DNA from 2 places in the Streptomyces sp. R44 genome. Region 2 is predicted to be linked to the other one. Evidence: riboswitches for the same ligand, from Rfam matches in the RefSeq annotation. Region 2 holds a riboswitch; the other holds the start of a gene.
The links. Region 2 has a riboswitch for cyclic di-AMP ahead of AB5J54_RS21355 (M23 family metallopeptidase). Riboswitches for the same ligand answer to the same signal wherever they lie in the genome.

Region 1 (6,973 bases), 1.8 Mb from region 2:
TCGGGGCCGACGGTGAAGGGGAGCTCGGTGACGATGATGCCCTTGCGGCGGGCCGTCACGGTCTCCACGGTCGCGGTGGCGCGGATCTTGAAGGAGCCGCGGCCCGACTCGTACGCGTCCTTGATGCCGGAGAGGCCGACGATCCGGCCGCCGGTCGGCAGGTCGGGGCCGGGCACGAAGCGCATCAGCGTCTCGAGGTCGGCGTTCGGATGCCGGATCAGGTGGCGGGCGGCCGCCACGACCTCGCCGAGGTTGTGCGGGGGCATGTTGGTCGCCATGCCGACGGCGATTCCGGACGCGCCGTTGACCAGCAGGTTCGGGTAGGCGGCGGGGAGCGCCACCGGCTCCCGCTCCTGGCCGTCGTAGTTCGGCGAGAAGTCGACCGTGTCCTCGTCGATGGACTCGGTCATGAGCAGCGCGGCCGGGGCCATCCGCGATTCGGTGTATCGCATGGCGGCCGGCGGGTCGTCGTTGCCCAGGGAGCCGAAGTTGCCGTGGCCGTCGACGAGCGGGAGGCGCATGGAGAAGGGCTGCGCCATGCGGACCATCGCGTCGTAGATCGACGCGTCGCCGTGCGGGTGGAGCTTGCCCATGACCTCGCCGACGACACGGGCGCACTTGACGAAGCCGCGGTCGGGGCGGAGTCCCATCTCGCCCATCTGGTAGACGATGCGGCGCTGCACGGGCTTCATGCCGTCGCGGGCGTCGGGGAGGGCGCGCGAGTAGATCACCGAGTACGCGTACTCGAGGAAGGAGCCCTGCATCTCGTCGACAACGTCGATGTCGAGGATTCGCTCCTCGAACGCGTCGTCCGGCGGCGGTGTCTTCGTGCTGCGGCGGGCCATCGCGGCTGCGGCTCCTTCACCAACAAGGTTGATCTGACGCGGACCATTGTGGACCGTGCCACCGACAACGCCGACCGCGACCCGGAAGAGGGACATCACGAAGGCCCGGGAACTTCGCCAGGTGTCGGCGCGCTTGCATACAGTGGCAGGACTTTTTCACATCGCGATCGAAGGGACGTACATGCCCATGGGTCACACGGCCACGGCCGAGGCCGGCTCCGGCGGCCTGACAGCGACCGAGCACCGGTTGGCGAACGGCCTGCGCGTGGTGCTCTCCGAGGACCACCTGACCCCGGTCGCCGCGGTCTGCCTCTGGTACGACGTCGGCTCGCGTCACGAGGTCAAGGGCCGCACGGGCCTCGCCCACCTCTTCGAGCACCTGATGTTCCAGGGCTCGAAGCAGGTGCACGGGAACGGCCACTTCGAGCTGGTGCAGGGTGCCGGCGGCTCGCTCAACGGCACGACGAGCTTCGAGCGCACCAACTACTTCGAGACCATGCCCACGCACCAGCTGGAGCTCGCGCTCTGGCTGGAGGCCGACCGCATGGGCTCGCTGCTCGCCGCCCTGGACGACGAGTCCATGGAGAACCAGCGGGACGTCGTCAAGAACGAGCGCCGCCAGCGCTACGACAACGTGCCGTACGGCACCGCCTTCGAGAAGCTGACCGCCCTCGCCTACCCGGAGGGCCACCCCTACCACCACACGCCGATCGGCTCCATGGCCGACCTGGACGCGGCGACCCTGGAGGACGCGCGGAACTTCTTCCGCACGTACTACGCCCCGAACAACGCCGTGCTGTCCGTCGTCGGCGACATCGACCCGGTGCAGACGCTCGCCTGGGTCGAGAAGTACTTCGGCTCCATCCCCGCCCACGACGGCAAGCCCGAGCCGCGCCCCGGCGACCTGCCCGAGGTCATCGGCGAGCAGCTGCGCGAGGTCGTCGAGGAGGAGGTCCCGGCGCGCGCGCTGATGGCCGCCTACCGGCTGCCGCACGACGGCACGCGCGCGGCGGACGCCGCCGACCTGGCCCTGACGGTCCTGGGCGGCGGGGAGTCCTCCCGCCTGCACAACCGTCTGGTCCGCCGCGACCGTACGGCCGTCGCCGCCGGCTTCGGCCTGCTGCGGCTCGCCGGCGCGCCCTCGCTCGGCTGGCTGGACGTCAAGACCTCCGGAGGCGTCGAGGTCCCGCAGATCGAGGCGGCCGTCGACGAGGAGCTCGCCCGGTTCGCCGCCGAGGGCCCCACGCCCGAGGAGATGGAGCGCGCGCAGGCCCAGTTGGAGCGCGAGTGGCTGGACCGGCTCGGCACCGTCGCGGGCCGCGCCGACGAACTGTGCCGGTTCGCCGTGCTGTTCGGTGACCCGCAGCTCGCCCTGACCGCCGTCGACCGCGTCCTGGACATCACCGCCGAGGAGGTGCAGGCGGTCGCCGCGGCCAAGCTGCGCCCCGACAACCGCGCGGTGCTCGTCTACGAGCCCCTGGCGACCGAGCAGACCGCCGACGGCGACGACCACGAAGAGGGAGCGGACCAGTGACCGACGCCGCCGCGTCTTTGACGAGCATGGACTTCCACCCGCAGCCCCAGCCGGGCACCGCGAAGCCGTGGGCCTTCCCGGCCCCGGACCGGGGGAAGCTGGACAACGGTCTGACGGTGCTCACCAGCCACCGTCCCGGCCAGCAGGTCGTCGCCGTGGAGATCTTCCTGCCGGCCCCGCTGGACGCCGAGCCCGCCGGTCTCGACGGTGTCGCGACCATCATGGCCCGCGCGCTCTCCGAGGGCACCGACGAGCACAGCGCCGAGGAGTTCGCGGCCGAGCTGGAGCGCTGCGGCGCCACGCTCGACGCGCACGCCGACCACCCGGGCGTACGGGTCTCCCTGGAGGTCCCGGTCTCCCGGCTGCCCAAGGCGCTCGGCCTGCTCTCCGAGGCCCTGATCGCCCCGGCGTTCCTCGACACCGAGGTCGAGCGGCTCGTGCGCAACCGTCTCGACGAGATCCCGCACGAGACGGCCAACCCGGCCCGCCGCGCCGCGAAGCAGCTCTCCAAGGAGCTGTTCCCGGCCGAGTCCCGGATGTCCCGGCCGCGCCAGGGCACCGAGGAGACCGTCGCCGCGATCGACGCCGCCGCCGTCCGCGCCTTCTTCGAGGCGCATGTCCGGCCCGGCACGGCCACCGCCGTGGTCGTCGGCGACCTGACCGGCGTCGACCTCGACAAGGTCCTCGCCGAGACGCTGGGCGCCTGGACCGGTGAGCCCGCCGAGCCGCTCCCGATGCCGTCGATCACCGCCGACGACACCGGACGGGTCGTCATCGTGGACCGTCCCGGCGCCGTGCAGACGCAGCTGCTCATCGGCCGGATCGGCCCCGACCGGCACGACCGCGTCTGGCCGGCCCAGGTCCTCGGCACGTACTGCCTCGGCGGCACCCTGACCTCGCGTCTGGACCGGGTCCTGCGCGAGGAGAAGGGCTACACGTACGGCGTGCGGGCCTTCGGCCAGGTGCTCCGCTCGGACGCCGAGGGGAACGGCGCCTCGATGCTCGCCATCAGCGGGTCCGTCGACACCCCCAACACCGGCCCGGCACTCGACGACCTGTGGAAGGTGCTGCGCACGCTGGCCGCCGAGGGCCTCACCGACGCCGAGCGCGAGACGGCCGTGCAGAACCTGGTGGGCGTGGCGCCCCTCAAGTACGAGACGGCCGCCTCCGTCGCCGGGACGCTCGCCGACCAGGTGGAGCAGCACCTCCCGGACGACTTCCAGGCCCAGTTGTACGCGCGCCTGGCCGAGACCGGCACGGTCGAGGCGACGGCCGCGGTGGTCAGCGCCTTCCCGGTGGACCGGCTCGTCACCGTGCTCGTCGGCGACGCGGCGCAGATCGCGGAGCCGGTGCGCGCTCTCGGCATCGGTGAAGTGACCGTCGTGACGGGCTGATTCCGGCTCCCGGACGACAACAGGAGGGCCCCGACGGCATAGTTCGTCGGGGTCCTCCGCTTTGTCCGTATTGCCTGCAAGGATGATCGTTTGCCCTGTGGCATGTCTTACAAAAGGCGTGTCCGGTTGGTGATTGAAAGACGATCCGCATAGCGTCGGGGCGACTGTTCGTCAGTTGCACGTGCCGCACCCGCGGCATCGGACAGTCATCGCCGAGTCCCCGTCAGGCGCGAGCCTGGGGAGCCGGGGACCCACACGTAGTCCCTGGGGTGAATCGGGCGCCTTCGTCTCGACGGAGGGGCTCGTAGGAGACCTTCCTGCTCCGAACCCGTCAGCTAACCCGGTAGGCGAGAAGGAAGGAAAGGACCAGCCCCTTCATGGCGTTCACCCGTGCCACCGGGAAGCATCGTGGTCCGAGCCGGATGGCGCGCCGCAGCGCGGGCATCGCCGGCGTCGCGACCATCGCCACCACCGGCGTCATCGGAACCCTCGCCTCCCCGGCGCTCGCCGCCGACACGGACAAGCACTCCCTCGAGGACACCGGCCTCACCCAGGTCATCACCGAGGACTCCCTCGTCGACCCGATCAACGCCCAGGCCGCCGCCCAGGAGCAGGAGGCCGACGAGGCCATCGCCAAGGCGAAGGCCAAGGCCGAGGCGAAGCGCAAGGCCGAGGCCCGCGCCAAGGAGATCCGCCTGGAGCGCGAGCGCGCCGCCCGCGAGGCCGAGCGCCGCCGCCTGGCCTCCTTCCAGCTCCCCGTCGCCGGCTCGTACGTCTCCACCGGCTACAAGACCGGCGGCTCGCTCTGGTCCTCCGGCAGCCACTCCGGCGTCGACTTCCACGCCGCCTACGGCACCCGGGTCGTCTCCGTCGGCTCCGGCACCGTCGTCGAGGCCGGCTGGGGCGGCGCGTACGGCAACAACATCGTGATCCGGATGAGCGACGGCACGTACACCCAGTACGGTCACCTCTCCTCCATCGGGGTCTACGTCGGCCAGACCGTCGAGCCGGGCCAGCAGATAGGCGTCTCGGGCTCGTCCGGCAACTCCACCGGCCCGCACCTCCACTTCGAGGCGCGCACGAGCCCCGAGTACGGCTCGGACATCAACCCCGTCGCGTACCTCCGCGCCCGCGGCGTCAACGTCTGACCGACCCGCCGCGCACCGCGTCGCAAAAGCCCCGGCTCGTACTGAGCCGGGGCTTTTCGCTGACCAAAAGACATCCATGGATTCCGCTGGGGCATCGGAAATTCCGGCGCGCTGCAATAGAGTCGCAGATCGGGCGCAGAACAGGCGCCGACGGAATTGACTCGCGCGGACCAAGGCGGAGGTCGGACATGCGCATTCCCGCGCACTCGGTATGCACGGCGATCCGGGACGACATCGTCTCCGGCGTGTTCGAGCGGGGCAGCCGGCTGACCGAGGAGCAGCTCGCCCGCCGGTACGGGGTCTCCCGCGTCCCGGTCCGCGAGGCGCTGCGCACCCTGGAGTCCGAGGGCTTCGTCGTCACCCGTCGCCACGCGGGTGCCCATGTCGCCGAGCCGACCGAGCAGGAGGCGGCCGATCTGCTGGACATGCGGGCGCTGCTCGAACCGCTGGGGGCCGCACGGGCGGCGCAGCGGCGCACGGAGGCCCATCTCAAGGTGCTGCGCGGCCTGGTCAGGCTGGGGCAGGAGCGGGCCAGGCGCGGGCAGGGCGAGGATCTGCGCTCGCTCGGCGGCTGGTTCCACGAGACGCTGGCGCAGGCCTCCGGGAGCCCGGCCCTGACGGCGCTGCTCACCCAGCTGCGGCACAAGATCGCCTGGACGTACGTGGTGGACCAGCCCGTCCAGCCGGTGGAGGCCTGGGCCGAGCACGGCGCGATCGTGGACGCCGTGGCACGCGGGGACGCCGAGCGGGCGAGGTCGCTGACCGCGCTGCACGCGGAGCGTTCGATGGTGCTGCACCGGCTCAAAAGTCCGGGGCGCGGCGGTGTGAGTGTTTCGCAACATGCCGTCAACACGGCGAGTGCCCGGAATTAACACGCACGCCGTATACAAAGAATAGGCATTCGGCCGCGTCTTTTGTGCTGCCCGGAAATAGATGCGGGGGAATGCGAATGGCCGTGGCCGCCGGAATTTCGGCGGCCACGGCCATTCGGGGAACGGGGCGAGGGTCAGACGGTCTCGGGGAGCTCGTCCAGGCCCTCGGCGACCAGCTTCGCCAGGCGGTCGAGCGCGGCCTCGGCGCCGTCGGCCTCCGAAGCGAGAACGATCTCCTCGCCGCCCTGCGCGCCCAGACCGAGCACCGCGAGCATGGAGGCGGCGTTCACGGGGGTGCCGTCGGACTTGGCGATCGTCACCGGCACGCCGGAAGCCGTGGCGGCACGGACGAAGATGGACGCGGGGCGGGCGTGCAGGCCCTCGGCCCAGCCGACGTTGACGCGGCGCTCAGCCATGGTGTTGCCCTTCAAGTCTCAAGCGGGTTGTCTAGACCAGTCTCTCACGGGTTGCGCGGTGCTCACACCGACCTGCGGCCCGGGAAGGACCATCCTTCGCCCCGGACCGGACCGTCCGTCGGCCCTTCCCAGCTTGCAACACCTTGCGTCTCGCATGCCCACCCCGCGACCGGTGCCACAGTCGTGTCGCGGCCGTAGGCTGACCCCATGCAGAGCGCGTCGGAGCAGTCGGAAGCGGCGGAACCACCGGCACCACCGGCGCGGCCGGGCCCAGCGGAGCACGCCTACCCCGACCACTGGGAGGCGGACGTCGTGCTCCGCGACGGCGGCACCGCGCGCATCAGGCCCATCACCGCCGACGACGCCGACCGGCTCGTCAGCTTCTACGAGCAGGTCTCGGACGAGTCGAAGTACTACCGCTTCTTCGCGCCCTACCCGCGGCTGTCCGCCAAGGACGTCCACCGCTTCACCCACCACGACTTCGTGGACCGGGTCGGACTCGCGGCGACCGTCGGCGGCGAGTTCATCGCCACCGTCCGCTACGACCGCATCAACGCCCAGGGGCTGCCCGCCTCGGCCCCCGCCGACGAGGCCGAGGTCGCCTTCCTCGTCCAGGACGCGCACCAGGGCCGGGGCGTCGCCTCCGCCCTCCTCGAACACATCGCGGCGGTCGCGCGCGAGCGGGACATCCGGCGCTTCGCCGCCGAGGTGCTCCCCGCCAACACCAAGATGATCAAGGTCTTCACCGACGCGGGCTACACCCA
Region 2 (6,973 bases):
GCCCGGATGGACAGGGTCGCCGAGCTGCTCCTGAGCCTCGACGGGGCCTGGTGGCCGAACCAGTACGGGAACCCCGACAACCCCGCCGCGTACGCCGGTCTCGCCGCCGAACTGTCCGCGCAGCTCGACCGGATCGACGTCCTCGTCTGCGCGGTCGGCACCGGCGGCCACTCCGCCGGGATCTCCCGGGCCCTGCGCGCCACCAGCAGCCCGGCCCTGGAGCTGGTCGGCGTGGACTCCGTGAACTCCACCGTCTTCGGCCTGCCCGCCGGGGAGCGCCTCATGCGCGGCCTCGGCTCCTCCATCCACCCGGGGAACGTGGACCACGGGGCCTTCGACGAGGTGCACTGGGTGGGCCCCGCGGAGGCGGTCCGGGCGGCCCGCCGACTGGCCTCGCGGCACTTCGCGACCGGCGGCTGGAGCGTCGGCGCGGTCGCGCTCGTCGCCGGCTGGCTGGCCCGGACGCGGCCGCGCGGGACCCGGATCGCGGCCGTCTTCCCGGACGGGCCGCAGCGGTACTTCGACACCGTCTTCAACGACGAGTTCTGCGCGGCGCACGGGCTGCTCGACGGACCCGTACGGGAGGACCCGGTGGCCTACGTCTCCGACGAGACGGTCAGCGGGTGGACCCGACGGGTCCTGGAGCGCGCCAAGTGACGACGGCCACGGCCCCCGCCAAGGGGGGCATCTGGAAGCAGAGCCGCACCTTCGATCCGGCCGTCCGGCTGCTCTTCCTCAACCAGCTCACCATCAACCTCGGCTTCTACATGCTCATGCCCTACCTGGCCGCGCACCTCGCGGACGGGCTCGGCATGGCCGCCTGGGCCGTCGGGCTCGTCCTCGGCGCCCGGAACCTCTCCCAGCAGGGCATGTTCCTGGTCGGCGGGGCGCTCGCCGACCGGCTCGGCTTCAAGCCGCTCATCGTGGCCGGCTGCGCGCTGCGGACGGTCGGCTTCGGGGCGCTCGCCTTCGCGCAGTCGTTGCCGATGCTGATCGCCGCCTCGCTCGCGACCGGCCTCGCGGGAGCGCTCTTCAACCCCGCCGTGCGGGCCTGTCTCGCGGCGGAGGCGGGGGAGGAGCGCCGCGTGGAGGCCTTCGCGCTGTTCAACACGTACTACCAGGCGGGCATTCTGCTCGGGCCGCTCGTCGGGGTGGCCCTGACGGGGGTGTCGTTCCGGCTGACGTGCGTGGTCGCGGCCGTGCTGTTCGCCGGCCTGACCCTGGTACAGCTCCGGCATCTGCCCGTACGGGTCTCCTCGGGTGCCGGTGGGAAGGGGGAGCGGGGGCAGTTCCGTACCGTGCTCGCGCACCGGACCTTCTGGCTCTTCTCGCTCGCCATGACCGGCTCGTACGTGCTGTCCTTCCAGGTCTATCTGGCGCTGCCGCTCGCGGCGGGCGGTACGGCCGCGACGACCGCGCTGTTCGCGGTGTCGGCGCTCGTCGCGCTCGCCGGGCAGCTGCGGATCACGGCCTGGTGCCGGCGCCGCCTCAGCCGGGAGCGGTGCCTCGTCCTCGGGCTCGCCCTGATGGGCGGGGCGTTCCTGGTCCCGGCCGTCCTGGGGCGCGGCCTGGTGGGGCTGCTGTTGTGCGCGGCGGTCCTGGCCGTCGCGAACGCGGTGCTCTACCCGTACGAGATGGACACCGTCGTCGCCCTGTCCCGGGGGCGCTGGGTGGCCACCCACTACGGGCTCTACAACACCGTGTGCGGGGTCGGGATCACCCTCGGGAACCTGGGGACGGGCGCGCTCCTCGACGTCACCGGCTGGTCGGCGGTGCCGTGGCTGGTGCTGTGCGCGGTCGGCCTGGTGTGCGCGGCGGCGATGGCGCTGCTCGCACGCGGCGGGCGGCTGGCGGAGGCGGCGGGCCCGGTCCCGGTCCAGGGGGCTCCCGGCTGAGCCCGTACGGGGGCGGGTCTGCCGGCCGGCCCCCGTACGCCACTCGGCCCCACGGGAGTCGCCGCCCCGTCCGGCGGCGGCCACCCTGGGAGGGCGCGGTGCGGACCGCGGCCGGTCGGACCGGGCAGGAGAGCACAGGTGGGGCACCCCCTAGGAACGGCGGGCGGAGGGCGGCGGAGCGGCGACGGCCGCCCCGCGTACGGAGGCGCCCGGCGGTTCATCCGGGCGCTGCCCCCGCTGGTCATCGTGGGCGGTGTCGTCTTCGACGTGGCGACACCGCCCGCGTACACGGCGGCGCCGCTCTTCTCCGCCGCCCCGCTGATCGCCGCGCCCTTCTTCTCCATGCTGACCACGCTGCTCACGGGGATCGCCGCCGTCCTCGCCTCCGTCGGGCTGCACCTCTACAACGGCACCGCCGACGAGATCCCCGCCCTCACCGAGACCCTGACCGTCGTCACCGTCTCCGCGCTCGCGCTCCTCATCAACCGGGTCGTGCGCCGCAGCGGCGAGCGGCTCGCCTCGGCGCGGGTCATCGCGGAGACCGCGCAGAAGGCGGTGCTGCCGATGCCCGCCGAGCGGATCGGCGGGCTGCAGTGCGCGGCGCGGTACGAGGCGGCGCAGGCGGACGCGTTCATCGGCGGCGACCTGTTCGCCGTCCAGGACACCCCGCACGGGGTGCGGCTCGTGGTCGGGGACGTCCGGGGCAAGGGGCTGGACGCCGTCGAGGCCGTCGCCGTCGTCATCGGCGCCTTCCGGGAGGCGGCCGAGCAGGAGCGGAACCTGGAGGGCGTGGCGCAGCGCCTCGAACGGGCCCTCGCCCGGGAGGGCACCCGCCGGGACGACCTCGACTCCTTCGAGGGGTTCACCACGGCCGTCCTGGCCGAGATCCCGCGCGGCGACGGGGGCGGGACCTTCGACGGCTTCGTACGGGTCGTCAACCGCGGGCACCCGCCGCCGCTGATGCTGTACGGGGACGGGCGCGTGGACCCGCTGGAACCGGGCGAGGCGGCGCTGCCGCTCGGGATGGGGGAGCTGGCCGCGTGGCCGGACCGGGCCGAGGCGCGGCCGTTCCCGGCGGGCGCGACGCTGCTCTTCTACACGGACGGCCTCTCGGAGGCGCGGAACGCGCGGGGCGTCTTCTACGATCCGGCGGCCCGGCTCGCCGGACGGATCTTCCCCGGGCCCGAGGAGCTGCTCGACGCGCTCGTGGACGACGTACGGCTCCACACGGGCGGCGGGTCGACCGACGACATGGCGCTGCTCGCGGTGAGCCGGCCGGCGACGGGGCAGCCGGAGCGGCGCCGGACGATGCCGGTGGTGCCGCCGGGCGGGGGCGGTCACCAGGCGTAGTCGAAGGGTGCCACTGCGATAACAATTGACATAACGTCAGATCGCGGGGGTTTGGCGACCCCGTCCTGAACGGGGGTCAAGTCGGACCATTACCTCCCAATTCAATGAATGATCAAGAAGGACGGCTTGGAATCGGGACCCCCTGTCTATTAACGTTCGATAACGCAGCGCGGTCGTCCCAGCCGTCGCAAGAGGCGGCACCGTGCGCACGCGCCGAATCCTGAAAAGGAACCGGGGAACCACCACTTGGGGTGAATCGGGCCCCTTCGCACCCGTGCGAGCGAGCCCGTAGGAGACCTTCCTGCTCCGAACCCGTCAGCTAACCCGGTAGGCGAGACGGAAGGAAAGGAGCGCGCCCCCGTGGCGTCCAACACCCCCGCACCCGAAGCCCCCTTCGATGCCTTCGGTGGCGGTGCGGGTCCCGCCGCCCCGGACACCGAGTGGAACCCCACCGAGGGCTCCCTCCGCGCCGAGAGCCGCTCCGGCGGCCGGCACCGGGTCGTCAAGCAGCGCTCCAACTTCGCCCGCTCCTCCACCGTCCTCGGCGTCGGCGTGATCGCCGCCGTCGGCGCGGGCGGCCTCGCCACCGCGCAGGAGAAGCCCCCGGTGGCCATATCGCTGCCGGACCTCCCCGACCTGAACCTGCCCGACGCCCACGACCTCCCCGGCGTCGGCGACCTCCTCCCCGAGGAGCACAGCGAGCCCGTCAGTGAGGCCCGCGCCAACCCGAACCCGCTCACCTCCGCCACGTACACCACCGCGGCCGACGAGCGCACCGAGCAGGCCGCCTCCGCCCCCGCCGCGGGCGAGGCCCTGCGCGCCCGCATCCTCCAGCAGGCCGAGCAGCAGCAGGCCTCCGCCGACGCCGCCGAGCTCGCCGCGGCGGAGAAGGCGGCGGCCGAGAAGGCCGCCGCGGAGGCCGCGGCCAAGGAGGCGGCCGCGGAGAAGGCCGCCGCCGACGCGAAGGCGAAGGCCGAGGCGGAAGCCAAGGCCAAGGCGGAGGCGGAGGCCAGGGCGAAGGCCGAGGCGGCCGCCGAGGCCGAGCGCCTCGCCCAGCTCGCCGCCAGCTACTCGCTGCCGGTCTCCTCGTACACCCTCACCGCCACCTACATGCAGTCCGGCTCGATGTGGTCCTCCGGCTACCACACCGGCCTCGACTTCGCCGCCCCCACGGGCACCCCGCTCAAGGCGGTCCACGGCGCGACCGTCAAGTCCGCGGGCTGGTCCGGCTCCTACGGCTACCGGATCGTCCTGGAGCTGGAGGACGGCACCGAGGTCTGGTACTGCCACCTCTCGTCCATGCTGGTCAGCGCCGGCCAGACCGTGTCCACCGGCGAGACCATCGGCCGCGTCGGCGCCACCGGCAACGTCACCGGCGCCCACCTCCACATGGAGGTCCACACCGCCGGCGGCGACGGCATCGACCCGGCGGCCTGGCTCCGCTCCAAGGGCCTCAGCCTCTGAACGGACCCGGAATAGGCCCGGCGGCCGGAGCGGTTGATCGACGCATGACCTCCCTCCGCCCGCTGGGCAGCTCCGACCTGCACGTCTTCCCCGTCGCCCTGGGCGGCAACGTCTTCGGCTGGACCGCCGACGAGGCCGAGTCCTTCGCCGTCCTCGACGCCTACGCCGCCGCCGGCGGCAACCTCGTCGACTCCGCCGACGTCTACTCCGCGTGGGCCGAGGGCAACGAGGGCGGCGAGTCCGAGACCGTCATCGGCCGCTGGCTCGCCTCCCGGGGCAACCGCTCCGACATCGTCGTCGCCACCAAGGTCGGCGCCCACCCCCACTTCAAGGGCCTCTCCGCCACCACCATCAAGGCGGGTGCGGAGGAGTCCCTGCGCCGCCTCGGCACCGACCACATCGACCTCTACTACACGCACTTCGACGACGAGTCCGTCCCGGTCGAGGAGATCGTCACCGCCCTCGACCAGCTGGTGAAGGACGGCAAGGTGCGGGCCGTCGCCGCCTCCAACATCTCCCCGGAGCGGCTGCGCGCCTCCCTCGACTTCGCCGAGGCCGAAGGCCTCACCCGGTACGTCGCCCTCCAGCCGCACTACAACCTGGTCTCCCGCGACACCTACGAGGGTCCCCTCCTGGAGACCGTCGAGCAGGCCGGGCTCTCGGCCGTCCCGTACTACGGGCTCGCGGCCGGCTTCCTCACCGGCAAGTACCGTCCCGGTGCCGCCGTCGACAGCGCCCGCGCCGCCGGGGCCGGCCGCCACCTGGACACGGAGCGCGGACGGGCCGTGCTCTCCGCCCTCGACACGGTCGCCGAGGCGCACGAGGCGGAGCTCGCCACCGTCGCCCTCGCCTGGCTCGCCGCCCGGCCCACCGTCGCCGCGCCGATCGCCTCGGCCCGCACGGTCGAACAGCTCCCGGCGCTGGTGGCGGCCGCCGACCTGAAGCTGACGGAGGCCGAGCTGACGCTCCTGACCGAGGCCTCCGAGGTCTGACCGGCTAACTGCGGTACGGGTTGTAGCCGTCGTAGTCCAGGTACTGCGGCGGCGCCCAGGCCCGGCCCGTCGCCCGCGCCGCGTACGTGAGGGCCGGGGAGGCGACCGCGCGGCGCTGCCACAGATGGTGCAGCAGCTCCTGCTCCCGGGCCGGGAAATCGGGTCCCGCCGTGCCGCGCCGGGCCCGGTCCCGCAGGAACGCCAGGGTCGTCGCGAAGGACTCGTACTCGCCGACCGCCCGCGCGGCGGGCTGGCCGTACGTCCGCGCGGCGAACGAGCGGGCCAGCTGCCGGGCGCGCATCGAGGACAGCGCGAGCGGCTCGGTGGGGGCGAGCCAGCCGGCCGCCGCGTACGCCGGGAGCTCCCCGGATATCGTGCGCAGCTCCCGCTGCCGGCTCCACACCGCCAGCCAGGTCAGCAGGCCGAAGGCCGGGACCATGAGCGCCCCGTACACCGCGTAGAAGGCCAGCGGGCCGCCGAAGGTGGCCGAGCCGTTCCAGGCGGCGTGCAGGCCCATGGCGAGCAGCAGCCCGGCGAGCGGCAACAGCACCCGGCGCAGCCGCTTCCCGCGCGGGGCGAGGGCGGCGAAGCCGAAGCCGATGCCGGTGAGCACGGTGAAGAGGGGGTGCGCGAACGGCGACATCACGACCCGTACGAAGAAGGTCGCGGCGGTCACCGAACCCAGGCCGGAGGAGCCGAACTCCTGGTCCTCGCCGAAGGCGTTGCCGAGATAGAGGATGTTCTCGGTGAAGGCGAAGCCGGTCGCGGTGAACCCGGCGACGACGACGCCGTCGACGAGGCCGCCGAAGTCCTTCCTGCGGAAGAGGAAGAGCAGCAGGATCGCGGCGGCCTTCGCGCTCTCCTCCACCACCGGGGCGATGACGGTGGCCCCGAGGGTGTCGGCGGAGTCGGGATCGGCCGTCGCGGTGGCGATCCAGCGGACCGCGAAGGAGTTCGCCAGGATCGCGACGAGGGCGGCGGCGAAGGCGCCCCAGGCGAACGCGAACAGCATGTTCTTCCAGGGGCCGGGCTCGACCCGGTCGAGCCAGCGGAACGCCGACATCAGCAGCGGTACGGGAAGCACGGCGAGGCCCAGGCCGACGAGGAAGCCCTGCGTGCCGGTCTGCTCGCGGACCAGCGCCAGGATGACCAGGGCGCAGAGCGCGAGCAGCGTCACGACGGCGATCGCGCGGACCAGCCGGCTGCGCCAGAAGGCGCGGCGCGGCCGGTAGCGCCACTGCGATCGGTCGGCGGCGGCGGGGAAGGCCGGCT

Region 1: it holds a riboswitch for cyclic di-AMP, as region 2 does, so the genes downstream of both, AB5J54_RS29690 (M23 family metallopeptidase) here and AB5J54_RS21355 (M23 family metallopeptidase) in region 2, are expected to answer to the same signal.

Annotation. Positions count from the first base shown of each region.
Region 1 is NZ_CP163444.1:6,379,586-6,386,558, forward strand. It holds gene AB5J54_RS29675 (DNA topoisomerase (ATP-hydrolyzing) subunit A) at 1-845, opposite strand, end outside; gene AB5J54_RS29680 (M16 family metallopeptidase) at 1,027-2,379, shown strand; gene AB5J54_RS29685 (M16 family metallopeptidase) at 2,376-3,773, shown strand; cyclic di-AMP (ydaO/yuaA leader) riboswitch at 3,974-4,138, shown strand; gene AB5J54_RS29690 (M23 family metallopeptidase) at 4,151-4,921, shown strand; gene AB5J54_RS29695 (GntR family transcriptional regulator) at 5,110-5,793, shown strand; gene AB5J54_RS29700 (HPr family phosphocarrier protein) at 5,928-6,209, opposite strand; gene AB5J54_RS29705 (GNAT family N-acetyltransferase) at 6,417-6,973, shown strand, end outside.
Region 2 is NZ_CP163444.1:4,586,633-4,593,605, forward strand. It holds gene AB5J54_RS21340 (PLP-dependent cysteine synthase family protein) at 1-657, shown strand, start outside; gene AB5J54_RS21345 (MFS transporter) at 654-1,895, shown strand; gene AB5J54_RS21350 (PP2C family protein-serine/threonine phosphatase) at 2,034-3,245, shown strand; cyclic di-AMP (ydaO/yuaA leader) riboswitch at 3,447-3,594, shown strand; gene AB5J54_RS21355 (M23 family metallopeptidase) at 3,606-4,709, shown strand; gene AB5J54_RS21360 (aldo/keto reductase) at 4,754-5,701, shown strand; gene AB5J54_RS21365 (PrsW family intramembrane metalloprotease) at 5,706-6,973, opposite strand, start outside.